2 regions of the Streptomyces sp. NPDC017940 genome follow, and region 2 is predicted to be linked to the other one. Evidence: predicted binding sites of a transcription regulator. Region 2 holds the regulator's gene; the other holds the start of a gene.
What was found. The regulator HrcA, encoded in region 2, represses chaperone genes, less so after heat shock. The targets are predictions, from matches to a motif close to TTNGCACTCNGNNNNNCNGAGTGCNAA.
Positions count from the first base shown of each region.

Region 1: groL (chaperonin GroEL) is a predicted target of HrcA. The motif match lies at 6,134-6,160, and genes of this name have one in related genera.

Region 1 covers NZ_JBIRHJ010000006.1:125,034-140,769, reverse strand. The annotation lists gene murQ (N-acetylmuramic acid 6-phosphate etherase) at 1-380, shown strand, start outside; gene ACH4DX_RS21720 (mannosyltransferase family protein) at 399-1,607, opposite strand; gene ACH4DX_RS21715 (hypothetical protein) at 1,793-2,353, opposite strand; gene ACH4DX_RS21710 (SigE family RNA polymerase sigma factor) at 2,346-2,843, opposite strand; gene ACH4DX_RS21705 (NADH:flavin oxidoreductase) at 3,028-4,185, opposite strand; gene groL (chaperonin GroEL) at 4,380-6,005, opposite strand; gene ACH4DX_RS21695 (cold-shock protein) at 6,323-6,526, opposite strand; gene ACH4DX_RS21690 (ubiquitin-like small modifier protein 1) at 6,948-7,226, opposite strand; gene thrC (threonine synthase) at 7,330-8,658, opposite strand; SAM riboswitch class I at 8,676-8,834, opposite strand; gene ACH4DX_RS21680 (glucosyl-3-phosphoglycerate synthase) at 8,990-9,934, shown strand; gene ACH4DX_RS21675 (trehalose-6-phosphate synthase) at 10,036-11,445, shown strand; gene otsB (trehalose-phosphatase) at 11,590-12,438, opposite strand; partial or broken gene ACH4DX_RS21665 (DUF3263 domain-containing protein) at 12,455-12,673, opposite strand; gene ACH4DX_RS21660 (ABC transporter substrate-binding protein) at 12,917-14,188, opposite strand; partial or broken gene ACH4DX_RS21655 (SIS domain-containing protein) at 14,389-14,937, shown strand; partial or broken gene ACH4DX_RS21650 (ROK family protein) at 15,127-15,736, shown strand, end outside.
Region 2 covers NZ_JBIRHJ010000001.1:535,057-550,792, reverse strand. The annotation lists gene ACH4DX_RS02240 (ribonuclease Z) at 1-95, opposite strand, end outside; gene ACH4DX_RS02235 (histidine triad nucleotide-binding protein) at 111-464, opposite strand; gene ACH4DX_RS02230 (S41 family peptidase) at 547-3,807, opposite strand; gene ACH4DX_RS02225 (hypothetical protein) at 3,853-4,494, opposite strand; gene ACH4DX_RS02220 (16S rRNA (uracil(1498)-N(3))-methyltransferase) at 4,588-5,337, opposite strand; gene ACH4DX_RS02215 (nitronate monooxygenase) at 5,334-6,407, opposite strand; gene dnaJ (molecular chaperone DnaJ) at 6,850-7,989, opposite strand; gene hrcA (heat-inducible transcriptional repressor HrcA) at 7,990-9,006, opposite strand; gene ACH4DX_RS02200 (MBL fold metallo-hydrolase) at 9,243-9,980, shown strand; gene ACH4DX_RS02195 (DUF3097 domain-containing protein) at 10,004-10,822, shown strand; gene hemW (radical SAM family heme chaperone HemW) at 10,898-12,130, opposite strand; gene ACH4DX_RS02185 (SpoIIE family protein phosphatase) at 12,300-14,222, opposite strand; partial or broken gene ACH4DX_RS02180 (HAMP domain-containing protein) at 14,880-15,736, shown strand, end outside.

The DNA of each region.
Region 1 (15,736 bases), on a different contig from region 2:
CCGAGCACGGCATCGAGGTCGTCGTCGGCCCCGAGCTCCTCACCGGCTCCACCCGCCTGAAGGCGGGCACGGCCCAGAAGCTCGTCCTCAACATGCTGTCGACGATCACGATGATCCGGCTCGGCAAGACGTACGGGAACCTCATGGTCGACGTGCGCGCCTCCAACGAGAAGCTCCAGGCCCGCTCCCGCCGCATCGTCGCCCTCGCCACCGGCGCCGGTGACGCGGAGATCGAGGCCGCGCTGGCCGCCACCGACGGCGAGGTGAAGAACGCGATCCTCACCCTCCTCGGTTCGGTGGACGGCCCCACGGCCGCCCGCCTGCTCACCGAGTCCGACGGCCACCTGCGCGCGGCCCTGGAGAAGTCCCGTACCGAGTGAGGAAGCGGTGGCCGCCCCTCACCCGGCCCAGCGTCCCGTGGTGAACGCGAGGGCGAACACCGTGGTCAGCGGCGCGAGCACGCCCACAAGGGCGTTCGTGACCCAGGCGCGACGCAGCGACCAGGCCGCGAGAAGCGCCCACAGAGGCCACCACAGGAGGGTGGCCCGGGGCAGCGACATGTACCAGTACGAGGTCCCGAGCGCCCAGAGGCTCAGGGCGATGTAGGTCGCCTCCGGCCAGCGGCGGCGGCGCAGGAGGACGGCGAGGAGGGCGAGGCCGACGAGCATGGCGAGGAGTTCGGCCGCGAACATCAGGGAGTACCCGGAGCGGTAGCCGCCGTCGAAGGCGGCCCGCCAGGTGTGCGCCCACGCCTCCCACGGCGCGTGGAACTCCCGGTTCCAGCCGCGTTCCTGGGCGTGCTTCCAGGCCATCCAGTCACCGGTGAGTGCGTGCAGGTACCAGGTGTACAGGAGGGCGGGGAGCGCGGGCAGGGCCAGCCACGGCAGCGCGCGCAGGCGCCGGTCCGCGGGGCGGGCGCCGACGCCCACCGCGAACTGCACGGCCAGGGCGGCCGCGAGGAAGAGTCCGCTGACCCGGACGGCGGTGGCGGCCGTGGCGAGCACGGCGGCGAGCGCCCAGCGGCCCCGCAGCGCGGCCAGCCAGGCGGGCAGGGCGAGCGCGAGGAAGAGGGACTCCGTGTACCCGGCGGCGAGGAAGACCGCGCACGGCGAGAGCAGGACGAGCAGCACCGCGCGCCGCCCGCCCGCCGCCCCCGCACCGCCGGTGGCCCCCGCGATGCGGGCCAGCGCGAGCACCGCGACGGCCCCGCTCACCAGGGAGATCAGCAGCCCTGCCGCGCCCCAGTGCGGCACCGCCGCGTGCACCGCCCGCAGCAGCAGCGGGAACCCGGGGAAGAAGGCCTCCTCGTTGGCGAACCCCGGCACGGCGTCGGTGGCACGGCCGTAGCCGTGCTCCGCTATGTGCTGGAAGTGCACCCAGTCCCACTGCTCCCACACACCGAGCACGGGCGCCCCGTGCCGCGCCTCCGGGTCGCGCGGGAACAACTGCGCCCCGCAGTAGGCGGTGAGCCACAGCCCGACCCGCGTGCACAGATAGACGAGCAGCACCTCCCGGTCACCACCCCCGACCCGCCACCGCCACGGCGACGCCCCCGCGGGGGGCACGGGGGCCGTCCGTACCGGACGGGAGGGGGCGGCCGTAGGCATGGCTGATTCTCCCTTTCGACACACGGAACGCTTCAGCCCGCCCCCGGCACTTCCGGCGGGCAGTTCAAGGCCACCGGCGGGCAGTCACAGCCCGTCCGGCGATTGAGGACGAGGCCGTTCAGACCGACAGGGGGGTCCGGGGGCGCAGCCCCCGAAGGGGTGCCGCGCCAGCCGGGGGGGTCCCCCTACGACGACTCCGGCCCCCCGGCGGGCGGATACGTCCGCCCGCCCCCGCCCCCGGCAGAAGCGGTGGTGGGCGGCGCCCCCCCGGTAGCCGTAGCGGTGGGCGGCAGCCCCCCCGTGGCCGTAGCGGTGGGCGGCGGCGCGGCCGAGGACGGCGGCGGCCCGGACGAGGGCGGCGGCGGCACCGACGCGGACGGCACCGCGGTGGGCCCCGGCGAGTCCCCGGAGGACGGCGCGGGCCGAGGCCCGGGCCCATCCGTACGCCCGGCGGGCCGCACACCCTCCCCCGGCCCGGCAACCGCGACCAGCCCCCCGCTCACCCCGCCGAAGACCACGACGGCGGCCGCCGCGAGCACGGCGAACCGGCGCCGCCGGACACGATCACCACGCCGGGTGATCTCCACGGCGGCCACGGGGGCGGCGAGCCCGCGCCCTTGCCCCGCGAGGCCCCGGAGCGCGGCCGCCAGAACGATGTCGTCGTCGGGGCACCCCCCGGAACCGGGGAGCCGGTGGTCGAAGTGGCCCCCGGAACCGGGGTGCCCGTCGCGCGGCTGCTCAGCCACCGTGCGCCTCCTGCGTGGAGAGGTCCCGCAGTCGGGGCGCGAGCGCGGCCCTGCCACGGGAGAGATGGGTCTTGACCGTGCCGGTGGACAGGCCCGTCTCGTGGGCGATCTGCTCGACGGACAGATCGCACACGTAGCGCAGGGCCACGGTCCTGCGCTGTTGCGGGGACAGTTCCTTGAGCGCCTCGACCAGGACGACCGCACCGGGGTCGGGCGCGTCGGCGGCACCGGGCCCGCCGTGCCGCTGCCAGGCCCGTTCGGCCCGGAAGAGCCCCTGCCTGCGGCGCAGCGCGAGCCGCCAGGCCACGGTCCGTACGTAGGCCTCGGGCGCGGCCTCGCGCCGCAGCCGCCCCCGCCTGCTCCAGGCCTTGACGAAGGCTTCCTGCACGACGTCCTGCGCCTCGTGCAGGTCGCCGAGCATCACATAGAGCTGTCCGGTGAGCCGTCTGACCGCGTGGGCGTAGAACTCCTCGAATTCCTCAGCGGTCAATGACGTGCTCCCCCTCTGGTCGGTACACCTTCTCTAGGCCCGCGGCGTCCGATCCGGTTGACACCCTCCCCGAAGTTTTTTCGAAAGCCTCAGCGGTCCCCCGGCCGCCCCCGAACGCACGAGCGGGGCGGGCGGACCGCAAGGGTCCCGCCCGCCCCGCCCCGTCGGCTCCCCCGACCCCGGGTCAGCGCAGCGTCGCCAGCGCCTCCGGGTCGTACGACGACAGCTCGTCGAAGGCCCCGCCGAGGACCTTCGCCGCCCACCGCGGGTCCGCGAGGAGGGCGCGGCCGACGGCGACGAGGTCGAACTCGTCGCGCTCCAGGCGGTCGAGGAGGTTGTCGATTCCCTTGACGGGAGCGCCCTCGCCCTGGAAGGCGCGCATGAAGTCGCCGTCGAGGCCGACCGAGCCGACGGTGATGACCGGCTTGCCGGTGAGCTTCTTCGTCCAGCCCGCCAGGTTCAGCTCGGAGCCGTCGAACTCGGGCAGCCAGTAGCGGCGCGTCGAGGCGTGGAAGGCGTCCACGCCGGCCGCGGCGAGCGGGGAGAGGAGGGCGTCGAGTTCGGCGGGGGTGTCGGCGATGCGGGCGTCGTAGGCGTCGGCCTTCCACTGGGAGTAGCGCAGGACGACAGGGAAGTCCGGGGCGACGGCCGCGCGCACGGCGGCCACGATCTCCGCCGCGAACCGCGTGCGGGCCACCAGGTCGCCGCCGTACGCGTCCGTACGGCGGTTGGTGCCCGCCCACAGGAACTGGTCGAGCAAGTAGCCGTGCGCGCCGTGCAGTTCGACGCCGTCGAAGCCGATGCGCTCGGCGGCGGCAGCGGCCTCGGCGAACGCCCCGATCACGGCGTCGAGGTCGGCGCGCGTCATCGCCTTGCCGGTGCCCTCGGTGCCGTCGAGGCGCAGCCCGGAGGGGCCGACCGCGGGGGCGTCCGCGAACGGGGGCAGGCCCGCGCGGCGCACCATGCCGATGTGCCACAGCTGCGGCATGATCTTCCCGCCCGCCGCGTGCACGGCGTCCACGACCTTCGCCCAACCCGCGAGCTGCTCCGCGCCGTGGAACCGCGGGACGCGGTCGCTCTCGCCCGCCGACTCGTGGCCGACGTAGGTGCCCTCGGTGATGATCAGTCCGACCTGTGCGGCGGCCCGCCGGGCGTAGTAGGCGGCCACGTCCGCACCCGGCACCCCGTCGGGGGAGAAGTTCCGGGTCATCGGCGCCATCACGATCCGGTTCGGAACGGTGAGCCCGCCGAGGGTGAAGGGCCGGGACAGGACCGCGGCGGCGCGGTCGGCGGGGGCACGGTCCGCGGAGGCACGGTCCGCGGGGACGGAGAGGGGGGCCATGAATGAGCTCCTCAGAGAATCGGTCACGGATGGAACGGAGGCATCCTCCGCATCCGTCAACAGCGCACCGGACCACCTCATTCCGCCCCGGGCACGCCAAAGGGGCGGCACCCTCCTCGCGGAGGGCACCGCCCCTTCGTACAGCTCGGGAAAGCCGTACGGCTTCAGGACAGCCGATCAACCACGGGGGCCGATCAGAAGTCCATGTCACCGCCCGGCATGCCGCCCGGAGCGCCCGCGGCAGCGGCCTTCTCCGGCTTGTCGGCGATGACGGCCTCGGTGGTGAGGAACAGCGCGGCGATGGACGCGGCGTTCTGCAACGCGGAACGCGTGACCTTCGCCGGGTCGATGATGCCCTCGGCGATCATGTCCACGTACTCGCCGTTCGCGGCGTTCAGGCCGTGACCCGGGGTGAGGTTGCGGACCTTCTCCACGATGACGCCACCCTCGAGGCCGGCGTTCACGGAGATCTGCTTCAGCGGGGCCTCCAGGGCCAGCTTCACAGCGGCGGCACCGGTGGCCTCGTCGCCGTCGAGCTCCAGCTTCTCGAAGACCGAGGAGGCCTGGAGCAGGGCCACGCCACCACCGGCGACGATGCCCTCCTCGACGGCCGCCTTGGCGTTGCGCACGGCGTCCTCGATGCGGTGCTTGCGCTCCTTGAGCTCCACCTCGGTGGCGGCACCGGCCTTGATGACGGCCACGCCGCCCGCGAGCTTCGCCAGGCGCTCCTGGAGCTTCTCGCGGTCGTAGTCGGAGTCGCTGTTCTCGATCTCGGCGCGGATCTGGTTGACGCGACCCTGGACCTGGTCGCTCTCACCGGAGCCGTCGACGATGGTCGTCTCGTCCTTGGTGATGACGACCTTGCGGGCGCGGCCGAGCAGGTCGAGACCGGCGTTCTCCAGCTTGAGGCCGACCTCCTCGGAGATGACCGTGCCGCCCGTGAGGATGGCGATGTCGCCGAGCATGGCCTTGCGGCGGTCGCCGAAGCCAGGGGCCTTGACGGCGACGGACTTGAAGGTGCCGCGGATCTTGTTGACGACCAGCGTGGACAGGGCCTCGCCCTCGACGTCCTCGGCGATGATCAGCAGCGGCTTGCCCGACTGCATGACCTTCTCCAGGAGCGGAAGGAGGTCCTTCACGTTGGAGATCTTGGAGTTGACGATCAGGATGTACGGGTCGTCGAGCGACGCCTCCATACGCTCCATGTCGGTGGCGAAGTACGCCGAGATGTAGCCCTTGTCGAAGCGCATGCCCTCGGTGAGCTCGAGCTCCAGACCGAAGGTCTGCGACTCCTCGACGGTGATGACGCCTTCCTTGCCGACCTTGTCCATGGCCTCGGCGATGAGCTCGCCGATCTGGGTGTCGGCGGCGGAGATGGAGGCGGTGGAGGCGATCTGCTCCTTGGTCTCCACGTCCTTGGCCTGCTCGAGCAGGGCGCCGGAGACGGCCTCGACGGCCTTCTCGATGCCGCGCTTGAGGGCCATCGGGTTGGCGCCGGCCGCGACGTTGCGCAGGCCTTCCTTGACGAGCGCCTGGGCGAGGACGGTCGCGGTCGTCGTGCCGTCACCGGCGACGTCGTCCGTCTTCTTCGCGACCTCCTTGACCAGCTCGGCGCCGATCTTCTCGTACGGGTCCTCGAGCTCGATCTCCTTGGCGATGGACACACCATCGTTGGTGATCGTGGGGGCGCCCCACTTCTTCTCGAGGACGACGTTGCGACCCTTGGGGCCCAGGGTCACCTTGACGGCGTCGGCGAGCTGGTTCATGCCGCGCTCGAGGCCGCGCCGTGCCTCCTCGTCGAACGCGATGATCTTGGCCATGTGAAGTGGTCCTCCCGGACGGGGTGGAAAAGCAAACGGACCGTGCTGGCGCCCGCGACGGACGGCCTGCGTGCCGTGTGGTTCCTTGCCCCACCCGGCCTGCGGACCTCACCGACCCGATCCAAGTTCTGTCACTCTCACTCGTAGAGTGCTAACGCCAATGATTAGCACTCGGCCCCTGCGAGTGCAAGCGCCTCTCCCGGATCCCCGGAGCGCTCCGGACTCGTCCGCGGGCGCGCGGGCACACGCGAGGGGCCCGTACCCCCATGGGATACGAGCCCCTCACGATGCTTGCCTCGGTGGTCGGTCGCGCCGAGCTAGACGGCGAGCTTGACCATGTCCGCCTGCGGACCCTTCTGGCCCTGCGAGATCTCGAACTCCACTCGCTGACCTTCTTCCAGGGTGCGGTAGCCGTCCATCTGGATCGCGCTGTAGTGGACGAAAACATCCGCACCACCGTCGACCGCGATGAAGCCATATCCCTTCTCCGCGTTGAACCACTTGACGGTGCCCTGAGCCATGCCTAACTCCCCTATTACTGGCCCTTGCGCAGGACCGCACTTCGCGGACCCGGGTCAGACCTCACCCCCTACGGGTTGGGGGTGTGCGCCGGAACGCGTCGACCGCGGCTGAATGTATCTGTCCAACTGCCGTCTGCAACAGGTCAATCGGACGAGAATTCTGGGCAGGACTGTTCTCCGATATGCGGAGAATTCATCGGAGTTCAGGGCAAGTCGGGCCGGGCAAAAGCCACATAAGGCTTGAATGGGCCGGGCACTTTGGCTGCTTCTTGTCGGCCCGAGGCCGACTTCGCCTATCCGCCGGGCACCGCCCGGGGCGGGAATCGAAGCTCCATTCCCAACTGTACCGCGCTCAATCACACAGAATTGCCCCCTCCGCTTCTCTCGCGGAGGGGGCAACACCGGTGACGCCGCGTGCCGGTCAGCAGCCGCCGGCGACGGCCGGGATGATCGAGACGCCCGCGCCGTCCGGCGTGGCCGTCTCCAGGCCCTGCTCGAACCGCACGTCGTCGTCGTTGACGTACACATTCACGAACCGCCGCAGCTTGCCCTGGTCGTCCAGGACCCGGGCGGCGATCCCGGTGTGCTTCTTCTCCAGATCGGCGATGACCTCACCGAGGGTGCCCCCCTCGGCGACGACCTCGGCCTGGCCACCGGTGTAGGTACGAAGGATGGTGGGGATGCGAACGCTGACGCTCATGGGGTTCACCTCTGAGGGACGGGGAGTGGGGCGCCCCTGGAAGGGGCGCGGGGAACTGCGCGCGGACGGACCACGGCCGCCCGTCGGCGACGACGATCAGGCCCTACGGCGTCCGACCGACGAGCCCGGCGGAGCGAAACGCGTCGAGGCTCGGCGGAATGGTCGCCGTGACCTGCGAAGTCTCAGCGACAGCGTCAAGCGTCTTCAGACCGTCCCCGGTGTTGAGCACGACGGTGGTGAGGGAAGGATCGATCAGCCCCGCCTCGACCAGCTTCCGGGTGACCCCCACGGTCACCCCGCCCGCCGTCTCGGCGAAGATCCCTTCCGTGCGGGCGAGAAGCTTGATCGCGTCGACGACCTGCTCGTCGTCGACGTCCTCCACCGCGCCGCCGGTGCGCCGCGCGATGTCCAGGACGTAGGGCCCGTCGGCCGGGTTGCCGATGGCGAGCGACTTGGCGATGGTGTTCGGCTTCTGCGGGCGGACCACGTCCTGCCCGGCCTTGAACGCCGCCGACACCGGCGAGCAGCCCTCCGCCTGGGCACCGAAGATCTTGTACGGCTTGTCCTCGACCAGGCCGAGCGCGATCAGCTCCTTCAGACCCTTGTCGATCTTCGTGAGCTGGGAGCCGGAGGCGATGGGGATCACGAGCTGGTCGGGGATCACCCATCCCAGCTGCTCGCAGATCTCGTACGCGAGGGTCTTGGAGCCCTCGCCGTAGTAGGGCCGCAGGTTGACGTTGACGAAGCCCCAGCCCTCGCCGAGCGGGTCGCCGATGAGCTCGGAGCAGAAACGGTTCACGTCGTCGTAGTTGCCCTCGATGCCGACGAGCTCACCGCCGTACACCGCGGCCATGACGACCTTGCCCTGCTCCAGGTCGTGCGGGATGAACACGCAGGAGCGGAAGCCCGCACGGGCGGCGGCGGCGCCCACGGCCCCCGCGAGGTTGCCCGTGGAGGAGCAGGACAGGGTGGTGAAGCCGAAGGCGCGGGCGGCTTCGAGGGCCTGGGCGACGACGCGGTCCTTGAAGGAGTGCGTGGGGTTGCCCGAGTCGTCCTTGACGAACAGCCTCCCCGGCTCGACACCGATCTCACGGGCGAGGTTGTCGGCCTTGACGAGCTTGGTCCAGCCCGGGTTGAGGTTCGGCTTGTCGGCCACGTCGGCGGGGACCGGCAGCAGCGGGGCGTAGCGCCAGATGTTGGCCGGACCGGACTCGATCTTCCTGCGCAGGGCCTCCGGGTCGCCGAGCGGCAGGTCGTAGGCGACTTCGAGCGGTCCGAAACACTCGGCGCAGGCGAAGATCGGACCGAGGTCGAAGCGGGTTCCGCACTCGCGGCAGGAGAGGCCGGACGCGGGCCCGAGATCGACGGCGGGAGTCCCGGTGGCGGCGGTGGCGCCGGCGGCGGGGGAGGTTTCGACAGTCTGCACAGCCATGGAGGCGAGGCCCTTTCTCCTCATCTTCCTCGCGACGCATCTCGCCGCGAGACGGAATTGGCACCTTCCCGAGCCGGGAGCCTCGCGACGCCGGATCCGATGGATCGCGTACGAGACCGACTGGGTGGTTGCCGGGGCTTCAACGGGCCGTATCCCTCTGCCCCTCTGGATGAGCGGTATGGCGCCGGGCGCAGAACGCCCGGGGCATTTGTGACGCGACGGCCACCGACGTGCGATGGTCATGCGCGTTGTCCAAGACTGTAACCGAAGCCCTGGACGCTTGAGATAGTCGTCCGTAGCGCGAGATGGATCACAATCGGGAGGACCGCGCGTGCTGGAAGAGGTCGAGCGCTGGCTGAGCAGGCGTTCCTGGTCCGTCGCCGACCGCCCGCCCTCCGCCCTCCTGGCCGCCAAACGGGCAGCGGGCACCTCGGTGAGCGTGGTGCTGCCCGCTCTCGACGAGGAGGGGACCGTCGGCGCCATCGTGGCCGAGATTCGCCGCGCGCTGATGGAGCGGACACCGCTGGTCGACGAACTGGTGGTGATCGATTCCGGTTCGGGCGACCGCACGGCGGAGGTCGCCGCGGCCGCCGGCGCCCGGGTCGTGCACCGGGACGAGATCCTGCCGCGCCTGCCCGCGCTGCCCGGCAAGGGCGAGGTCCTGTGGCGGTCCCTCCTGGTCACCCGCGGTGACGTCGTCGCGTTCGTCGACGCGGACCTGAAGGAGTTCTCGGCGGACTTCGTCTCCGGCATCGTGGGGCCGCTCCTCACCGAGCCCGACGTGGACTTCGTGAAGGCGATGTACGACCGCCCCCTCGGCACGGCGGCCGGACAGGGCGGCCGGGTCACCGAGCTGATGGCGCGCCCCCTCCTGAACATGCACTGGCCGCAGCTCGCCGGGTTCGTGCAGCCGCTCGGCGGCGAGTACGCGGCCCGCAGGTCGCTCCTGGAACGCCTGCCCTTCCCCGTCGGGTACGGGGTCGAGCTCGGTCTGCTCGTGGACGCGCTGCACACCGCGGGCCTCGACGCCCTCGCGCAGGTCGACGTCGGCGTACGCGTCCACCGCCACCAGGACGGGCAGGCCCTCGGACGGATGGCGGCGGCGATCTACCGCACCGCGCAGCTGCGGCTCGCCCGCGCCCATCTCGTACGCCCCGAGCTGACCCAGTTCGTCCGGGGCGAGCACGGTTTCGAGCCGCGGACGCACCCCGTGGACACCGAGGAGCGGCCACCGATGGCCCAGGTCGCGGAGTACGCGCGGCGCAGGGTGGCCTGAGCAGGCAATTCTCGGCGCGGCCCGCCCCGGCGGACCCGACGGGGATGTGACGTCGGCCGCCCGCACGTTTGAGCGTTTCCGTCAGCGGCTAGGTTCGCCACATGGTCTCCGAGCACGCAGCCGCCCAGGTCCTCGTCGCGTCGAACCGCGGCCCGGTGACGTACTCCCTCGGCGACGACGGGACGCTCGACGCCAAACGCGGCGGCGGCGGCCTCGTCTCCGGGCTCAGCGCCATCGGTGACGACGCCGACGCCCTGTGGGTGTGCTCGGCGCTCGGCGACGGCGACCGGGAGGCCGTGCGGCGCGGGGTCGGCGAGCCCGGTGTGCGCATGCTCGACATCGACGCCGCCGTGCACGCCGACGCGTACAACGGCATCGCGAACTCCGTGCTGTGGTTCGTGCACCACATGCTGTACCAGACACCGCTCGAACCCGCCTTCGGTCCCGAGTTCCGGGCGCAGTGGGCCGCGTACGAGACGTACAACCGGGCCTTCGCCGAGGCCCTCGCGCGGGAGGCGGCGCCCGGCGCGGCCGTCCTCGTCCAGGACTACCACCTGACGCTGGTGCCCGGCATGCTCCGCGAGCTCCGTGATGACCTGCGCATCGGCCACTTCTCGCACACGCCCTGGGCGCCCGTCGACTACTTCCGGCTGCTGCCCGACGACATCGCCGAGCAGGTCCTGCGCGGGATGCTCGGCGCGGACCGGCTCGGGTTCCTCACCGGGCGGTGGGCCGACGCCTTCACCGACTGCTGCGTGGCGCTCCTCGGCGGTACGACGGGCACGCGCGTCGGCGTGCACGGGCTCGGGGCCGACGCGGACTTCCTGCGGGAGCGGTCGCGCCGGGACGACGTCGAGGAACGCCTTGTGACGCTGCGGGAGCAGATCGGCACGGACGCCTCGGGGGCGGCCCGCAAGGCCATCGTCCGGGTGGACCGCACCGAGCTGTCCAAGAACATCGTGCGCGGCCTGCACGCCTACCGCCAGCTCCTCGACGACCGGCCGGAGTGGCGCGAGCGGGTGGTGCACGTGGCGTTCGCCTACCCCTCGCGGCAGGACCTCGCGGTGTACCGCGACTACACCGCGGAGGTCTCGCGTGTCGCCGAGTCCATCAACTCCGCGTACGGGACCGCCGACTGGACGCCCGTCGTCCTGCACGTCAAGGACGACTTCGCGCGCTCCCTCGCCGCGTACCGGCTCGCCGACGTCGCCCTCGTCAACCCCATCAGGGACGGCATGAACCTGGTCGCCAAGGAGGTGCCCGTCGTCTCCGACGAGGGGTGCGCGCTCGTCCTGTCCCGGGAGGCGGGGGCGCACGCGGAGCTGGGCGAGGACGCGATCACCGTGAACCCGTACGACGTCTCGGGGACGGCCGCGGCGCTCCACGAAGCGCTCGTGATGCCCGTCGAGGAGCGGGCGGAGCGCACCAAGCGCCTTGCCGCCGCTGCCACGGCGCTCCCTCCGGCCCAGTGGTTCCTGGACCAACTCCACGCCTTGACGCCTTCGGCCTAGCCCGGGCCTGTACCTGCCCTGACCCGCCGCTCCACGGCGGATTTTCCCCACCCACCCACCCTTTGTCTCCCGGTGTGGGCAGCTGGTCCGCCAGGGGCGGAACGGCGGGGAGTGCAGCGAGGAAGGACCGACGGCCGGGGCAGGTCAGGACAGCCGGTCGGCCAGGCCCGCCAGGAGGGCGACCACGGCGGCGGGACCGTTGACGACGAGGTCGGCACGATCGGCCAGCTCAGTGACCTCCGCACTGCCACTGCACACCAGCAGCCCCTGCACATCCCCGTCCGACCGCAACTTCTCGACGGCGGCGAACGCGGGCAGGTCCCCGAGGTCGTCCCCCGCGTACAGGACGGACTCGGCACCCACCTCCCGTACGTAGTCGACCAGGGCGACCCCCTTGTCGACCCCGGGCGGCCGCAGCTCGAGCACCAGACGCCCCGGCTCGACGATCAACCCGTGCCGAGCGGCCAGCTCCCCGAGCGGCCCCCGCAACTCCTCGAACGCCGCCTGCGGATCCCGCGCCCGCCGCGTGTGCACGGCGACGGCCCGCCCCTTCTCCTCGATCCAGGTCCCGCGCCACGCCCCGATCGCGTCCAGGAACCCCGGCAGCTCCGCCCGCGCCCCCGCCACCCCGGGATGCGGCTCGGCGGCCTGCACGGTCGCGCTGACGGCGTCCCAGCGCTCGGCCCCGTAGTGCCCGAGGACGACGAGGTGTTCGAGGCCGGGAACCCCCGCGAGCCCGCCGTGCCGCACGGCGACCCCGGCGGGCCTGCCGGTGACGACGGCCACGGAACGCACCTCGGGCGCGAGCGCGGCGAGCGCGGGCACCGCGCCGGGGTGCGCCCGCGCCTGCTCGGGGTCGGGCACGATCGGCGCGAGCGTGCCGTCGAAGTCGAGGGCGATCACGGCGCGTTCGGGCCGGGCCAGGATCGCGGCGAGGCCGTCGCGCCCGGCGGGCGTCAGCGGCTGCGGCAGGCAGTACGTCGGGTCACCCATAGGCCAGACCTTAGCCCTAACGTTCGGCGCGCCGCGCCTCGCGGACCCGCCGCAGCCGGTTCACGGTGACCGGATCGTGGGCCAGGGCACGCTCGTCGTCGAGCAGCGCGTTCAGGATCTGGTAGTAGCGCACCGGGGCGAGCCCCAGCTCCTCCCGGACTGCCCGCTCCTTGGCGCCGGGCCCGGCCCAGTTGCGCCGCTCCAGGGCGAGCACCGCCTCGGCCCGGCCGGAGAGCGCACCGGAAGCGGGCCGCGCGTCGTCCGCCGCGGCGGGCGTACCGGGCGTGCCGGGAGCGCCGGGATCACTGGGCGGACCCGGCGTTCCGGAAGCGTCGGGCGTACCGGGGTCACCGTGCGTTCCAGGAGCGCCGGGCGTACCGGGATCACCGGGGGCACCCGGCGTACCGGGAGCGTCGCGCGCACCGGCGTCGGGGTGGTCCGTCATGACGACCACGCTAACCCCGGCCCCGCCGCCGGGTCACTGCGCGTTCTCCTCCGCGGCGGCCTTCGCCTCGATCTGGCCGAGGATGGCCTCCGGGTTGCCGTTCTCGTCGACGGTCTTGCCGATGTACTTCTTGACCTGCACGGACACCTGCGCCCACGACGTCTTGCCGACCGGGTACAGCTGCGAGGCGGGCAGCTCCTCCAGGAACTGGCCGAGCTTCGCCGAGTCCTCCTTGTTCTCCGCCATGGCCTGCGACGCCGACGTCGTGACGGGCAGCAGGTCGTACTCGCGCGAGAAGTCGAGGACGTTCTCGGTGCTGTAGACGAAGTCGAGGAACTCGCCGATCTCCTCGCGGTGACCGTTCTGCTTGAAGGCCATCATCCAGTCGGCGACGCCCATCGTGGACTGGGCCTTGCCGTCGATGCCGGGCATCGGCACCATCCCGTACTTCAGGCCCTTCTTCGCGGACATCTGCATCAGGGTGGGGTGCCCGTTGAGCATGCCGACGTCACCGCGGGTGAAGGCCGCGAAGGCCTCGGCACGGTTCAGCTTGCCGGGCGGCGTCGGACCGGTGAGGCCCTTGCCGACCAGCTCGTCCTTCAGCCACTTGAAGGTCGTCACATTGGGCTTGGCGTCGATGTCGTACGAGCCGACGTTGTCGGTGTAGCCGCCGCCCCCGCTGAGCAGCCACTGCATCGTCTCGGCCTGCGCCTCCTCCGGGCCGAGCGGCAGCGCGTAGGGGATCTTCACGCCGCGCGCCTTCAGCTTCTGCGCGGCGGCCTGCAACTCGTCCCAGCTCTCCGGCGGTTTGATGCCGGCGCTCTTGAACAGCTTCTCGTTGAAGAACAGCAGGCGCGTGGACGCGGCGAACGGCATGCCGTACTGCACCCGGTTCACCTCGCCCGCCTTGGAGAGCGGGGCAAGGAAGTCGGCCTGCGTGGGGATGGAGAGCAGGTCGTCGGCGCTGTACAGCTTGTCCTGCGCGGCGTAGTCGGCGTACGCGCCGATCTGGGCGAGGTCGGGGGCGTTCCCGTCCTGCACCATCTCCTTGACCTCGCGGTCGACGTCCGTCCAGGCGTGCACGGTCACATCGACCTTGATGCCCGGGTGCTCGGCCTCGAACTTCTTCGACAGCTCGTCCCAGTACTTCTTGGAGGTGTTCGCCGAGGAGTCGCCGTAGTCGGCGGCCACGAGCTTGAGGGTGACGTCACCGGAGTCGCCGGAGTCGCCGCCGCAGCCGGAGAGCAGTGCCGTCATGCTCAGCGCGGCCACCGCCGCGGTCAGACCTGTCACGCGCCGCTGCACTGCTGTTTCCCACCCTCGTCGTTCCTGGCCGAACCGCGAGTTTCCCCCGCGTCCCGCTACAAGGTCTACACCACGCGCGTATCACTTCTGCAACGGCCTTGGCTTATTGCAGCGCCCACGTACTCCTGCTGAGCACTCCCCCGCACCCGCACCACCCCACCCCGGACCGCAACTCCCGCTCCGGCAAGGAGCCTTGGCGGATGTCGCGTACCGCAGAAGAGACAGCCACCAAGCCCGACTCCTGGCGGCGGGCGGCCACCGCGGCCGGCACCTTCGACGGCCTGCCGCGGCCGGGCGAACGGGTCGCGTGACCGGGTGCGGTACGTCCTGGTTCATGGCCGTTCCTGCGGGCGGGGCTCGGCGACATCCCCGGCGTCAAGCCGGTGGCGGAGGCGGCCGCCGACGCCGAGGAAGCGCTCACCGCTCCCCTGCCCGCCGACGTGACCGGCGCCGAACAGTGGACGTTCCTCGGCCGCGGCTGGACCTACGGACTCGCCCTCGAAGCCGCCCTGAAGATGCGGGAGGCGTCCGGCGCCTGGACGGAGGCGTACCCGGCGATGGAGTACCGCCACGGCCCCATCGCCGTCACCGGCCCCGGCCTCGACCCCCTGGCCGCCCTCGTCCACGCCCAACGCCTGGCGGTGACTGTGGCCGAGTCCCGAGGCCACGACCCGGACCACCCCCGCAACCTCACACGCAGCGTGATCCTGACACCGCCCGGCGAGGCATCCAGCCCGTCCGGCGTTTGAGGACGAGGCGCGGAGTGCCGAAAAGGGGGGTCCAGGGGGCGCAGCCCCCGGTTACGGGAAGGGGGCGGGCCTGGGGCGCCCCGCGAGGGCCCCACCCACCCCCAGGCGGGGAAAGAAGCCCAGCCCAAGGCCCAGGGGCCAGAACATGTGGACTAGACCTCTCAAGGGGTCACACGCGACACTGTCCCCGTGAGACATGTCATCGCCCTGGACGTGGGCGGCACAGGAATGAAGGCCGCCCTGGTCGGGGCGGACGGCACCCTGCTCCACGAGGCCCGCCGCCCGACCGGCCGCACCCGAGGCCCCGAAGCGGTGGTGCGGTCGATCCTCGACTTCGCCGCGGACCTCCACGCCCACGGCGTAACCCACCTGGGCGAACCCGCCGCGGCGGCCGGCGTGGCCGTACCCGGCATCGTCGACGCCGACCGCGGCACAGCGGTGTACGCGTCCAACCTGGGCTGGACCGACGTACCGCTGCGCGACCTCCTCAGCACCCGCCTGGACGGCATCCCCGTGGCCCTCGGCCACGACGTCCGCACCGGCGGCCTCGCCGAGGGCCGCCTCGGCGCGGGCAAGGGCGCCGACCGCTTCCTGTTCGTGCCGCTCGGCACGGGCATCGCGGGCGCCATCGGCATCGACGGCACCATCGAACCGGGCGCCCACGGCTCGGCCGGCGAGATCGGCCACATCGTCGTGCGCCCCGGCGGCCCGCCCTGCGGCTGCGGCCAGCGCGGCTGCCTGGAGCGCCTCGCCTCCGCGTCCGCGGTGAGCGAGGCCTGGGCGGAGGCCGGCGGTGACC
Region 2 (15,736 bases):
TCGCCGTCCCAGAGCAGGACGTACCCGTTGTGGTTGCGCTGCCGGGTCGGGACCTGGCTCGCGGTGCCGAGCACCACCAGTTCACGTACGGACAAAGGAGACTGTCCCGGTCAGCCGGGCGGCCACTGGAGGCCGCGGCCGCCAAGGACGTGGGCGTGCGCGTGGAAGACGGTCTGCCCGGCGCCCGCGCCGGTGTTGAAGACGATGCGGTAGCTCTCCGACCCCTCCTTGGCGGCGACCTCGCCCGCCTCGCGCAGCACGTCGGCGGCGATCCCCGGCTCGGCGGCGGCGAGCGCGGCGGCGTCCGGGTGGTGCGCCTTGGGGATCACCAGGACGTGCGTCGGCGCCTGCGGGTTGATGTCGCGGAAGGCGAGGGTGGTCTCCGTCTCCCGTACGACGGTCGCCGGCACCTCACCGGCGACGATCTTGCAGAACAGGCAGTCGGCCTGCGGTTCTCCCGTCATGGGGGCACCCTCCCGGGTCACTGGTCGTTGCTCTTGGACCGGTCACTGATCAATACCGTCGCATGCTATCGGGGCGCCGTCCTCACGCCCGCGCCCCGCCGCCCCCGGACGGTCGGCCCCGGTCGGTGCCGGGCAGCGCGGGCGGGGTCTTCGCCGGGGACTCCTCCAGGGCGGCGACGGCGACCCGTACCGCCTCGTCGAGCTGGGGGTCGCGGCCGGCCGCGTGGTCGTCGGGGGTGGCCACGACCTCGATGTCGGGGTCGACGCCGTAGTTTTCCACCCCCCACCCCACGCCCTCCATCCAGAACGCGTACTTGGGCTGGGTCACCAGGGTGCCGTCGACCAGGTGGTAGCGGCTGTCGATACCGACGACGCCGCCCCAGGTGCGGGTGCCGACCACGGGCCCGAGGCCGAGCGCCTTGATCGCGGCGTTCACGATGTCGCCGTCGGAGCCGGAGAACTCGTTGGCCACGGCGACGACGGGGCCCCGCGGCGCGTCCCCAGGATAGCTGAGCGGACCCGAGCCGCGCGGCAGGTCCCAGCCGACGATGCGGCGCGCCAGCTTCTCCACGACGAGCTGCGACGTGTGCCCGCCGCGGTTCTCCCTGACGTCCACGACCAGGCCCTCGCGCGTCACCTCGACCCGCAGGTCGCGGTGGATCTGCGCCCATCCGGGCGCCTGCATGTCCGGCACGTGCAGATAGCCGATCCTGCCGCCGGAGCGCTCGTGGACGTAGGCCCGCCGGTCGGCGACCCACGCGTGGTAGCGCAGCGGCTCCTCGTCGTCCACGGGGACGACGACGGCGTGCCGGAGGTCACCGCCGCCCGCCGGGGACACGGTGAGTTCCACGGGCTTGTCCGCGGTGCCGACCAGGAGCGGCCCGGGCCCCGTCACCGGGTCGACGGGCCGCCCGCCCACGGCGAGGATCGCGTCGCCCGCCCGCACGGCGACACCGGGCGCCGCGAGGGGCGAGCGCGCTGCCGGGTCGGACGTCTCGGACGGCAGGACCCGGTCGACGCGCCACAGGCCGTCGTCGCCGCGCGAGAGGTCCGCGCCGAGGAGCCCCTGCCGGGTGCTTGCGACGCTCCAGTTGCCGCGCGGGAAGACGTAGGCGTGCGAGGTACCCAGCTCGCCCTGCACCTCCCACAGCAGGTCCACCAGGTCGTCGTGGGTGGCGATGCGGGCGAGCACGGGGCGGTAGCGCTCCAGGACGCCGTCCCAGTCGACGCCGCCCATGTCGGGCCGCCAGAAGTTGTCCCGCATGAGGCGGCCCGCCTCGTCGTACATCTGCCGCCACTCCGCTGCCGGGTCGACGTACTGGCGTACGCGGCCGAGGTCGACGGTGATGTTCGAGTCGCTGTCCTCGTCGGCCGAGGCACGGCGGTCGCTCGGCACCACCTTCAGCTTGCCGCCCGCCCACAGCAGCACCCGCTTGCCGTCGCCGGTGACCGCGAAGTGGTCGGCGTCGCCGCAGAGTTCGTCGACGCGGTGCTGGGTGAAGTCGTAGCGCTCGAGCTCCGAGCTGGGGTCGGGGTCCGCCGGGGTGGCGCGGGACGCGCCGAGAACGCCGCGCAGGGGGTGGCGCAGCCAGAGGAGGCCGTCCTTGGCTGCCCTCAGCGTGGAGTAGCGGGCGCCCTCCACGGGGAACGGCACGACGCGCTCGGCGAGGCCGTCCAGGTCGACGCGGGTGGAAGGGGTGCCCTCGCTGTCGGGGGTCTCGGCGTGCCCGCCCCCCGACAGTTCGGAGGCGTCGAAGGGCTTGCCGTGGCGCTGCGGGCCGAACGGCGAGGGGGTGGTGGCCGCGAGCGTGATGAGGTGCGGCCGGGCGCCGCCGACGAAGGCGAGGTCGAAGACGTGGTCGTCGTAGACGGGGTCGAAGGCCCGCGCGGACAGGAACGCCAGGTGCTTGCCGTCGAGCGTGAACGCCGGGCTGTAGTCACGGAAGCGGAGCCGGGTGGCCTCCGACACCGTGAGGTCGGCGGTGTTGGCGAGCTTGAGCTGGCGCAGCGGGCGCGGCCCCGGGTGCGACCAGGCGAGCCAGGCGGAGTCGGGCGAGAAGACGAGCCCGGTGGCCTCGCCGTGCTCGGCGCGGTCCACCTCGCGCACCTCGCCGCTCTCCCGCTCCACGATCAGGACCCGCCCGTCGTGCGCGGCGACGGCGGCGCGGCTGCCGTCGGGCGCCATGGCGAGCGTGAGGACCCGGCCGAGCTGTCCGGCCGCGAGCCGCCGGGGTGTCGCACCGGGGGCGAGGCCGGTGGCGGGCGCGAACTCCAGGGCGTCGTCGCCCTCCGCGTCCGTCACCCACACCACGTGCTCCTCGCCGTCCACGCGGAACGTGCGGGGCAGTCGCGCCCGGACGCCGGGTTCGGCCGCGAGCACACGGGCAGGGCCCTCGCGGTGCGTGACCCAGTGCACGGCGCCCCGCACGGCGACGGCGCTGCCGCGCCCGGTGTGGTCGGGCGCGGCGGCACCGAACCAGCGGGCGGCGTTCACGGGATACGGTTGCAGGTCGGCGCGCTGGCCGCCGAGGGCGACGTCGAGGGGGCGCGGCGCGGCGTCCACTAGGTCGTCGAGGACGTGGAGTCCACCGGCGGACGCATACGTCACGCGGGTGCCGTCGGTGGCCGCGTGCCGGGCGTAGAAGCCGTCGAGGGGGGTGTGGCGGCGCAGGTCGGTGCCGTCGGGCAGCGAGGAGTACACGGCGCCGACGTCCTCGTGGTCGCTGAGGAAGGCGATGCGGTCACCGACCCACAGGGGGCACTCGATGTTCCCGTCGAGGCCCTCGTGGACGCGCGCGAACCCGTCCGTGGCCCCCGTGCCGCGGATCCACAGCTTGCCCGCCGTGCCGCCCCGGTACCGCTTCCACCAGGCGGCCTCGCGTCCCATCGGCGCGGACAGCAACAGGACTTGGCCGTCCGGGCCGTGCGTGACGTCCCCGACCAGGCCGTACGGCAGCAGCTCCGCGGGGCCGCCGTCGAGGGGCACCGCGTACGCCCGGGTCCTGCGGAGCGAGGCCTCGCCGTGCGTGGTGAGGGCGAGCACCCGCCCGTCGGGCGTCCAGTCGCACACCGCGGTCCTCGAACTGCCCCAGTACGTCAGGCGTTTCGCGGGCCCGCCGAGCACGGGCGCCACGTGCACCTCGGGGGCGCCGTCCCGCGTGGACGTCCAGGCGACGGTGGTGCCGTCCGGGGAGACGCGGGGGCGGCGCACGGGGACGTTGTCGGCGCTGACGCGCCAGGCGCGGCCCCCGTCGAGCGGGGCGACCCAGACGTCGTCCTCGGCGGTGAAGGCGAGCAACTCGCCGCTCGGATGCGGAAACCGGAGGTAGGAAGGCTGCGTCACGAGGTCAGCCTAAGCAGGCGCCGCGGGGGGCGGGGGCGCTTTGGATCACTTGCCCGACTCTTGGCCGGGGTGCTCGGTCACCGTGACGGTGGCGGTGGGGGCGGGGTCGGGCTCGGGCCCGTCGTGGTCGACCTGCTCGTCGTGGTCGACCTGCTCGTCCTTCCCGCCGTTCCCGTTCCCGTCACCACGGCCGTCGTCACCGTTCCCGTTCCGGTTCCCGTCACCCTGGCCGCCGCTGTCGTGCTGGTCGCCGTCGTTCCGGTCGCCGCGGTCGCAGTCGCCCAGGACGTCCGCGCGGAACCACTCCTCCTTGCCGACCTTCGCGGTCAGGTTCCCACGTACGCAGGCGCCGTTGGTGACGTCGGTGACCCGGCCCCTGACAGTGACGACCTTGTCGTCGTCGGTCTGGCCCCGGCAGTCGACCTCGGCCTTCCGCTTCTTGTCGGACTCCCCCGCCTCCTTGTCGCCGCCGACGTACGAGGCGTGGCAGGTCAGCCAGTCCACCTCGGCGTGCTGCCGCTCCAGTTCGCGGGTGGCCGTCTTGTCGGTGGTGATCGCCACGGCGGACGTGCTCATGGTGCCCTCGACCGGGTCGCAGCCGGTCAGGCCCGCACCGGCCGCGGCCACGACGCCGAGGGCGAGCAGAGCCCGCCGCGGTGCCGCCGGTAATCGCCTGGATGCGCTCATGGGCGTGAGGGTGCCACTGCGCGCCCCGGTCCGGTAGACCGCGTACGGCCATACCGCTGGGCAGCGTACGGTCACCAGGGGCTCGGGGCCGGGTCAGGACCAGCGTCCCGTCCTGCCGAGGAGCAGGGCCGCCGCCGCGGTGCCCGCGGTCGACGTGCGCAGCACGCTGCGCCCGAGCCGGTAGGGACCGGCGCCCGCCCGCGCGAACGCCGCCAGCTCGTCCGGGGACACGCCGCCCTCGGGGCCGACGACGAGGACGAGGTGCCCCGCGGCGGGCAGCTCGGCGGCGGCCAGCGGTGCGCTGCCCTCCTCGTGCAGGACCGCGGCGAAGTCCGCTTCGGCCAGGAGGGCGGCGACCTGCTTGGTCGTCGCGAGCTCCGCGACCTCGGGGAAGCGCACGCGCCGCGACTGCTTGCCCGCCTCGCGTGCCGTCGCCCGCCACTTGGAGAGCGCCTTCTGGCCGCGCTCCCCCTTCCACCGCGTGATGCAGCGGGCGGCGGCCCACGGCACGACGGCGTCCACACCGGTCTCGGTCATGGTCTCCACGGCCAGCTCACCGCGGTCGCCCTTGGGCAGGGCCTGGACGACGGTGATACGAGGGGCCTCCGCGGGCTCCTCGCGTACGCCGCCGTCGCCGATGGACACGACAAGACGGTCCTTGCCCTCGGTGTCGGCGACGACGCCCCGCGCCCAGCGTCCGGCGCCGTCGGTGAGGACGACGTCCTCGCCCGCCCGCAGCCGCTTCACGGACACGGCGTGCCGTCCCTCGGACCCGTCGAGGACGTACCGGCCTCCCGCGGCCGCGTCCCGGAACTCCTCGACGACGAAGACCGGGGCCGTCACCGCGCACCCCACGCGGCGAACGCCGCCTTCGCCTCGTCCAGCTCGGCCACCAGGACCTCCACCAGCTGCGCCGCGGGCAGCTCCCGCGCGAGGCGGTGCCCCTGGCCCGCCCACAGCGCCATGGCCTGCGGGTCACCGGCCTTGGCCGCGGCCTTGCGCAGCCCGGCCGTCAGGTAGTGGACCTGCGGGTACGCGGCCGGGGCGTACGGGCCGTGCTCGCGCATGAAGCGGTTCACCAGGCCGCGCGCGGGGCGGCCGGAGAAGGCCCGCGTCAGCTCCGTGTGCACGAACAGCGGGTTCGTCATGGCCTGCTTGTGCAGCGGCTGCGCGCCGGACTCGGGGGTGACGAGGAAGGCGGTGCCGAGCTGGGCGAGGTCGGCGCCCGCGGCCAGTACGGCGGCGATCTGGCCGCCGCGCATGAGGCCGCCCGCCGCGATCACGGGCAGCTCGACGGCCTCGCGGACCTGCGCGATCAGGCTGAGCAGGCCGAGCCCCGCGCTGTCCGTCTCCGGGTTGTCGCGGTGCGTGCCCTGGTGGCCGCCGGCCTCGATGCCCTGCACGCAGACGGCATCGGCGCCCGCGAGCTGGGCCGCCTGGGCCTCCTCCGGCGTGGTGACGGTGACGACCGTGCGGGTGCCGACCCGGTCGAAGGCCTGGACGACCTGCCGGGTGGGGCAGCCGAACGTGAAGGACACGAGCGGCACCGGGTCGTCGAGCAGGATCGCCAGCTTGGCGTCGTAGCCGTCGTCCCGCTTGCCGTCGGTGTCGCCGAGCTGCGTCTCGTACCAGGTGGCCTCGCCCGCGAGCTGGTTGCGGTAGACCTCCACCGCGGCGGGGTCGGCGTACTCGGGCTGCGGCATGAACAGGTTCACGCCGAACGGCCGCGCCGTCAGGCCGCGCACCTGTTTGATCTCCTGGTACATGCCGTCGGCGGTTTTGTACCCGGCGGCGAGACACCCGAGCCCCCCGGCCTCGGAGACGGCCGCCACCAGCTGCGGCGTCGAGGCCCCGCCCGCCATCGGGGCCTGCACGATCGGACAGCGACAGAGATCGTTGAACGCGGAGGACATACCGGCATCGTGCCACGTCTGGCGGGGGCGCCTTGTGCGGGGGCTGGCCGGGGGCCCTCTGCGGTTGGGTGCGCCGTGCCGGCGGCGTGCGTACCGCTCCGGCGGCGTGCGTACCGCTCCGGCGGCGTGCGTACCGTCCCGCCGCTTCGCGGCGGGTTCTCCCACCCACCCACCCATGATCCCCGGGGCGGCTTGATCCCGGGGCGGGCGTGATCTCCGGCGCGGGCATGATCCCCGGGGCGGGGGTGATCCCCGGGGCGGGGGTGATCCCGGCGCGGGCGTGATCCCCGGCGCGGGCCCCGACCGCTCTGCCCCCCGGCTGTGGGCAGCTGGTCCGCCAGGGGTGGAACGGTGGGCGCAGCCCACGGTGTACGGGACCGTCAAAGCGGGGGAAAGCGGAACGGCCCGGGGTGAGATCACCCCGGGCCGTCCGCTCAAGGCGTCACCGCCCGTTGAACGCGTCCTTCAGGCGCGAGAACAACCCCTGCTGCCCGGGCTGGAACTGCCCGGTGGGCCGTTCCTCCCCGCGCAGCTGCGCGAGCTCCCGCAGCAACCGCTCCTGCTCGGGATCGAGCTTGCTCGGCGTGAGCACCTCGACGTGCACGATTAGGTCACCGCGCCCGCCACCGCGCAAGTGCGTCACACCCCGCCCGTGCAACGGGATCGACTGCCCCGACTGCGTACCCGGACGGATGTCCACTTCCTCGGTGCCGTCGAGCGTCTCGAGCGGCACCTTCGTACCGAGCGCCGCAGCCGTCATCGGGAGCGTGACGGTGCAGTGCAGATCGTCCCCGCGCCGCTGGAACGTGGGGTGCGGCAGCTCGTGGATCTCCACGTACAGGTCACCGGCGGGACCACCGCCGGGGCCCACCTCGCCCTCACCGGCGAGCTGGATCCGCGTGCCGTTGTCGACACCGGCGGGGATCTTCACGGTGAGCGTGCGCCGCGACCGCACCCGTCCGTCGCCCGCGCACTCGGGGCACGGCGTGGGCACCACGGTCCCGAAGCCCTGGCACTGCGGACACGGGCGGGAGGTCATGACCTGGCCGAGGAAGGACCGCGTGACCTGGGACACCTCGCCGCGACCGCGGCACATGTCACAGGTCTGGGCGGAGGTACCGGGCGCGGCACCCTCACCGGAACAGGTCGTACAGACCACCGCCGTGTCGACCTGGAGGTCCTTGGTGGTGCCGAAGGCCGCCTCGTCGAGGTCGATCTTCAGGCGGATCATGGCGTCCTGCCCGCGCCGCGTCCGCGACCTCGGGCCGCGCTGCGACGCCGTACCGAAGAACGCGTCCATGATGTCGGAGAAGTTGCCGAAGCCACCCGCTCCGAAGCCGCCTGCCCCGCCGGCACCGCCGGACTGGGACAGCGGGTCGCCGCCGAGGTCGTAGACCTGCTTCTTCTGCGGGTCCGACAACACCTCGTACGCGGCGTTGATCTCCTTGAAGCGCTCCTGCGTCTTCGGATCGGGGTTGACGTCCGGATGCAGCTCGCGGGCGAGCCGCCGGAATGCCTTCTTGATGTCGTCCTGGGAAGCGTCGCGGCGCACGCCGAGTACGGCGTAGTAGTCCGTGGCCACTTACGACTCCGCCAGGATCTGTCCGACGTAACGTGCCACTGCGCGTACTGCTCCCATCGTTCCCGGATAGTCCATGCGGGTCGGTCCGACCACGCCCAGCTTGGCCACTGCCTCGCTCCCCGAACCGTAGCCGACGGAGACCACCGACGTGGAGCTGAGCCCCTCGTGGGCGTTCTCATGCCCGATCTTGACCGTCATGCCCGAATCGGTCGCCTCACCAAGCAACTTGAGGAGGACGACCTGCTCCTCAAGGGCCTCGAGCACCGGCCTGATGGTGAGGGGAAAGTCATGTCCGAAGCGGGTGAGATTGGCCGTACCGCCGATCATCAGCCGCTCCTCGGTCTCCTCGACCAGCGTTTCGAGGAGCGTGGACAGGACCGTGGCCACCGTGCCCCGGTCGTCCTTGTCGAAGGACTCGGTGAGGTCCTGCACCAGCTGCGGCACGTCGGAGAAGCGGCGGCCCGCGACCCGGCTGTTGAGCCGTGCCCGCAGATCGGCGAGCGAGGACTCACCGAACGGCGCCGGGCAGTCGATCATGCGCTGCTCGACCCGTCCCGTGTCCGTGATCAGGACCAGCATCAGCCGGGCGGGAGCCAGTGAGAGCAACTCCACATGCCGCACCGTGGAGCGGGTCAGGGACGGATACTGCACCACCGCGACCTGCCGGGTCAGCTGCGCGAGCAGCCGCACCGTGCGTCCCACCACGTCGTCGAGGTCCACCGCGCCGTCCAGGAAGTTCTGGATCGCGCGGCGCTCCGGCGCCGTCATCGGCTTCACACCGGCGAGGCGGTCCACGAACAGGCGGTAGCCCTTGTCGGTCGGGATGCGTCCGGCACTGGTGTGCGGCTGGGCGATGAACCCTTCCTCCTCGAGCGCGGCCATGTCGTTGCGGACCGTGGCCGGGGAGACGCCGAGGCGGTGGCGCTCGGTGAGCGCCTTGGAGCCGACGGGCTCCTCCGTGCCGACGTAGTCGTGGACGATGGCGCGCAGCACTTCGAGCCTGCGTTCACTGAGCATCGCGCACACCTCCACCTGTCGTCCCGCGCCCTGAGCCCCCGCGGCGGCCCCTCACCCTGGCACTCACCCGCGGGGAGTGCCAGCCTTCGACGAATCAGTGTACGGCCGACGGGTACAGACCCGGCAAGGGCCGACGCCCTGTCGTGCCGGAGGGCGGCCGCCGCGGGGCCCCCGCGGCCCGCCGTGGCCCCTGGCGTTAGCGTCGTGCCATGGACACCTGCCCGCCCGCCCCGGCCGTGACCCCTGCCTGGGCGGAATCCGGCTGGGAACGGCTCACCGCGCGCGTGGGGCGGTGCCGCCTTCCCGTGTGGGACTGCACCGCCGGGCTCGTCGCCGGCACCGACGCCGCCCTGATGATCGAGGCGGGGGCGAGCCTGCGCGAGGGCTCCCGGCTGCGCACCGGGGCCCGGCACCTGCTCGGCGGCGACCGCCGCGTCACCCATCTCGCGCTCACCCACCCCCACTTCGACCACGTCCTCGGCGCGGCGGCGTTCGCGGGCGTCGAGGTGTTCGGTGCCGTCGGCGTCGACACCGTCCTCGGCGCCGGACGCGACGCCCTGCGCGCCGACGCCGTCGCCCACGGCCTCGACCCGGCCGCCGCCGCCGAGGCCGCCGACCTGCTCGTCCGCCCCCGGCACCTGGTCGCCGGGGAGCGGACGCTCGACCTCGGCGGCGGCACCCGGGTGCTGCTCGCCGCCGTCGGCCCCGGGCACACCGCGCACGACCTGGCCGTGCTCGTGCCCGGCGGCCCCGGTGAGCCCGGCGTCGTCTTCTGCGGCGACCTGGTCGAGGAGTCCGGCGAGCCGCAGGCCGGGCCCGACGCCGTGCCCGCGCGGTGGCCCGCCGCCCTGGACCGGCTGCTCGACCTGGGCGGCTCCGACGCCGTGTACGTGCCGGGGCACGGGGCCGTCGTCGACGCCGCCTTCGTCCGCGCCCAACGCGACACCCTCGCCCACCGGTTCGGCGTCGCCTGACGGCATGCCATAACGTCTGGTCCATGCGCAGCTACAACCCGGACCTGACCCCGCCGTGGAAGAAGCCGAAGGCCGTCCCGGAGGTGCCCGCCGAGACCGACCTGGTCGTGGAGGAGGTCGGGACCGGCTTCTGCGGTGCGGTGATCCGCTGCGAGAAGACGGCCGAGGGGCCGACGGTCACCCTGGAGGACCGCTTCGGCAAGCACCGGGTGTTCCCGATGGTGCCGCGCGGGTTCCTTCTGGAGGGGCGCGTCGTCACCCTCGTGCGCCCGTCGGCCGTCGCCGCGCCCCGGACGCCCGCCCGCACCGCCTCCGGTTCGCTCGCCGTGCCCGGCGCGCGGGCGCGCGTGGCCCGCGCGGGGCGCATCTACGTGGAGGGCCGCCACGACGCCGAGCTCGTCGAGAAGGTCTGGGGCGACGACCTGCGCATCGAGGGCGTCGTCGTCGAGTACCTGGAGGGCATCGACGACCTGCCCGCCATCGTGGCCGAGTTCGCCCCGGGCCCCGACGCCCGCCTCGGCGTCCTGGTGGACCACCTCGTACCCGGTACGAAGGAGTCCCGCATCGCCGCCTCCGTCAGCAGCGAGCACGCCCTGGTGGTCGGCCACCCCTACATCGACATCTGGGAGGCCGTGAAGCCGTCCTCGGTGGGCATCACCGCCTGGCCCCGCGTCCCCCACGGCCAGGACTGGAAGACCGGCATCTGCCGGGGCCTCGGCTGGCCGTCCCACACGGGCGCGGCCTGGCAGCACATCCTGGGCTCGGTCCACAGCTACAAGGACCTGGAACCCGCGCTCCTCGGAAGAGTGGAAGAGCTGATCGACTTCGTGACGGCTCCCTGAGCCGGTTCTCGCCGTGGGCAACCGGCCCGCTCCCCCGCCCTCTATGGGCAGCCCCCCCCAGGACCAGGGGGAACGTCAGTCCACGAGGTCCCGCACCACGGCGTCGGCGAGCAACCGCCCCCGCAGGGTGAGCACGGCCCGCCCAGCATCGAAGGGCCGGGCTTCGAGCAACCCCGCAGACCGCGCCCGCAGGGCCGCGTCGAGCCCCGCGGGCTTCAGCAGCGCCAGCGGACACCCCTCCCGGAGGCGCAGCTCGAGGAGGACCCGCTCGACCCGCCGGTCCTCGTCGGCGAGCACCTCACGCCCGGCCCCGGGCGAGCGACCCCCGGCGAGGGCCGCCGCGTACGCACCGGGATGCTTCACGTTCCACCACCGCACGCCCCCCACGTGGCTGTGGGCCCCCGGCCCGGCCCCCCACCAGTCGGCGCCCCGCCAGTACAGCTCGTTGTGCAGACACCGCCCCGCCTCGGAGGTGGCCCAGTTCGACACCTCGTACCAGTCGAACCCGGCACCGCCGAGGACCTCGTCGGCGATCAAGTAGCGGTCCGCGTGCACGTCGTCGTCCGTCATGGGCACCTCCCCGCGCCGGATCCGCCGTGCGAGCTGCGTGCCCTCCTCGACGATCAGGGCGTACGCCGACACGTGGTCGGGCCCCGCCCCGATCGCCGCGTCCAGGGAGGCCCGCCAGTCGGCGTCGGTCTCCCCGGGGGTGCCGTAGATCAGGTCGAGGTTGACGTGGTCGAAGCCCGCCGCGCGCGCCTCGGCCACGCAGGCCTCGGGCCGCCCCGGGGTGTGCGTACGGTCGAGGATCCTCAGGACGTGCTGCTTGGCGCTCTGCATGCCGAAGGAGATCCGGTTGAAGCCGCCCTCGCGCAGGGCGCCCAGATAGGCCGGGTCGACCGACTCGGGGTTGGCCTCCGTCGTGATCTCCGCGTCGTCCGCGAGCCCGAACTCGTCGCGTACGGCCTTCAGCATGCGGACGAGGTCGTCGGCGGCGAGCAGCGTGGGCGTGCCGCCGCCCACGAAGACGGTCCGTACCGGCCGCGGGTCGTCACCGAGGACCTTCCGGGCGAGGCGGACCTCGTCGGCGAGGGTGTCCGCGTAGTTGTCGCGGGAGGCGAGGACGCCGCCGGTGCCGCGCAGCTCCGTCGCGGTGTACGTGTTGAAGTCGCAGTAGCCGCAGCGGGTCGCGCAGTACGGCACGTGCAGGTAGAAGCCGAGCGGTCGCTCGCCCGCTCCGGCGAGGGCGGACGCGGGGAGCGTCCCGTCCTCGGGCATGGGCTCACCGTCGGGCAGTGCGGAAGGCATGTCTGCCATTGTCCCGCACCCCGTGCGTGGGGGGCGCCGTCGATCGCCCTGCCCGGCCGTGGGTGCCGTCGATCGCCCTGCGGGCCCGTCCTGGAACGCCGGACGGTCTGATACCGCACGCGCCGGTCGGGTTGGAGCTGTCGCCCCTGCCGTGTCGAGGCCGTGCGCGTCATCTCGCCTTGAGGACCAGCAGGGCCAGGTCGTCGTCGGGCGGGTGCGTCGCGTACTCGTGGACGAGGCGGCGGATGCGCTCGGCGACGAGGCCCGCGTCCAGGCCCGCGCAGCCCGCGAGGGCCTTCGCGAGGCCGTCGCCGTCGTCGAAGAGGTACCGTCCCGAGCGGCGCTCCGTCACACCGTCCGTGACGCACAGCAGCGTGTCGTCGGCCTTCATGTCGAAGGTCTCGCTGATGTACGTCTCGTCGTCGACGACGCCCAGGAGCATCTGCGGGGAGGCGACGGACCTGACCACCCCGTCGGCGCCGAGCAGCAGCGGCAGCGGGTGCCCGGCGCACGCCACGGTGCAGCGCACACCGCCCTCGTAGGGGACCAGCTCTCCGTAGAGGAGCGAGAGGAAGCGTGAGGTCGGGCCCTCCAGCGGGTCCCCCTGGCCGCCGGCGACGGCGAGGACGGCCGCGGCCGCGTCGGCCGCCTCCGTGGCGTCGTCGAGCAGGAGCTGGTTGAGGCGGTCGAGGACCTCCGCGACGTGGTAGCCCTCACGGGCGAGCAGCCGCAGCCAGGGCCTGGCGAGCCCGATGAGGACCGCCGCCTCGGGGCCCTTGCCCTGGACGTCGCCGAGCGCGAAGCACCAGCGGCCCTGCCCGGCGGGGAACACGTCGTAGAAGTCGCCGCCGGGGCCGCCCTGCTCCCGCGGCTCGTACACGATGCCGCTCTCCACGCCGGGGATCTCCGCGAGGGCGCCCGGCAGCAGACCGCGCTGGAGCACCTTGCTGATGGTGGCCTGGCGCTGGTAGCGGCGGGCCGCGCCGATCGCGAGGGCCACCCTGCGGCTGAAGTCCTCGACGAGGCCCGTGGCCTCGTCGGGGAAGCGCACGAGGCCGGCCCGGCCGATCACCAGGGTGCCCAGCTGCCGCCCGCCTGCCACCAGGCGGTACGCGAGCGCCGCGCCCGCCGACTCGCCGGCGCTCAGCGCCTGACCGGGCCACGGTACGGACACCGCGCCCGAGCCCGCGGCCTCGGTGAGCCGCGGCGGATCCTTCTCCAGGAGCCGGCGCAGTTCCTCCATGCGCTGTTCACTCGTGTGCCAGACGCGCGCGAGGCGTGTGCCGGGCGCGCGGCCATCGAGCGCGCGCCCCGCTCCCTCCGCCTCGTCGTCGAGCCACACCGCGCACCAGTCCGCGAGCCGCGGCACGAGGAGCTGGCCCGTCAGGGCGGCGACCAGGTTCTCGTCGAACTGCCCCGCCAGCAGGTCGGAGGCCTCGGCGAGGAAGGTGAGCGCGCCCCGGTTGATCCAGTCCGTGTCGTGCGGGGCTCTCCTGGGCAACGGCGCCAGTATCTCGGCGGCGCGCAGTTCCCGCCGGGTCGACTCCTCGTCGCCCGCGTCCGGGTCCTGCGCGGCGTCGGCGTCCACGTCGACGGGCAGGCGCGCCCAGACCGTCTTGGTGCCGGAGCGGTAGGTGATGCCCCAGGCCTCGGACAGCAGGGCGACGAGTTGCAGGCCGCGGCCGTACTCCGGGGTGCCTGGCTGGGAAGGGCGCGGTTCGTTGCGGACCGCGCGCGCCGGGTGGTGGTCGGACACCTCGATGACCACCGCGTCGGTGCTCTCGCCCGGCACCCCCGGGTCGAACCGGCACAGGATCTCCACCGCGGTGCCCGCGTGCACCACCGCGTTCGTCGCCAGCTCGCTGACCAGGAGCACCGCGTCGTCGGCGAGGCGGTCCGTGCGGCCGGTGGCCGCGGGCGTGCCCGGCTCGGCCCGGTCGGCGAGGGCTGCGCGCACGAACTTGCGGGCCGCCGCGGGTGCCAGCGGGTTCCCGGGCAGCGACGTGCGCACCACCGACGGCGGCGCGGAGCGGGCCGCGGCCTCGCCGGCAGCGCGGAACGCGGTCTCCGGTTGCATCGGTACGGCCCCCACAGAGTGGCTCCTGAGCAGTTCGGACGAATACGCCTCAGGCGACACGGACAGAGTGACAGACTGGTTGAGCCCGTAAGCACCGAGTCACCGAAGTGGGCCACCATGAGTGAGAACAGTGCTACGCCCCCGCTCGGACGCGGTCAGATTCCGTCAACCGACGCCGCGGCGGGTTCCGCGCCGGTTCCGGCTCGGGGCCCCGCGCCCGGACCGGCCCACCCGCCCCCACCGGCCACCACGGATCCCGCCGCGCGGAACGAGGCCCCGGCGGCGGCTCCGGCGTCCGACGGGTTCCGGCCAGTCGCCACCGGGCAGGTCCACTCGGCCGTGTCGCCCCTGCCGTCCGGGGTTCCTGACAGTCCGTTACCGACAGGCCCGGGGGCATCGGCAGATCCAGCGGCCCCGCCGAGCCCGGCGGTCCCTGCCCCGCGGTCGGCTCCCCGGCGGGCCGCCAAGCCCACGCGAGCGGCCAAGCCCACGCGGGCGGCCGGGTCCACGCGGGCCCCCGAGCCCGGCGTGGCAGCCGGGAGACCGGGCGCGGGGGCGCCCTCTGCGGGGCGCCGCCGGGCGGGTGCGTCCACCGAAACCGGCTCAGGCACGGGCACCGGCACCGGTACCGGATCCGACGCCGATTCCGAGCTGCGTGCCCTGCTCGCCGCCATGCGGGCCGCCCGCGACGGCAACTTCACCAAGGCTCCGCACACCGGCTCCGGCGTGGTCGCGGAGCTGGTCACGGTGTTCAACGAACTGGTGGACCGATCCACCCACTTCGACCACGAGCTGATCCGCGTACGCCGGGAGATGGTCCGCCACGGACGGCTCGACGAGCGGTTCACGGCGAGCCCGGGCCAGGGCAGCTGGGCCACCCGCATCATCGAGGTGAACTCGCTCCTCGACTCCCTGGTCGCGCCCGCCACGAACGCCACCCGGGTGCTCAACGCCGTCGCGGGCGGCGACCTCACCCAGCGCGTCGACCTGCACGACGGCTCCCGCGAGCTGCGCGGCGACCTGCGCCGCCTCGGCCGCGCCGTCAACACGATGGTCGACCAGCTCTCCCTGTTCACGGGCGAGGTCACACGCGTCGCCCGCGAGGTCGGCACCGAGGGGCGGCTCGGCGGGCGCGCCAAGGTCCGCGGCCTGTCCGGGAGCTGGCGGGACGTGACGGAGGCCGTGAACACCATGGCCTCCCGGCTGACCGCGCAGGTGCGTGACATCGCCCTGGTGACCACGGCCGTGGCGCAGGGGGACCTGACCCGCACAGTCACGGTCGAGGCCACCGGTGAGCTGCTCGAACTGAAGCTCACCGTGAACACCATGGTCGAACAGCTGTCGGCGTTCGCGGCGGAAGTGACCAGGGTGGCGCGGGAGGTCGGCACCGAGGGGCGGCTCGGCGGCCGGGCGCAGGCCCGGGGTGTCTCGGGCGTGTGGAAGGACCTCACCGACAACGTCAACTTCATGGCGTCGAACCTCACCTCCCAGGTGCGCAACATCGCCCAGGTCACCACCGCCGTCGCCAA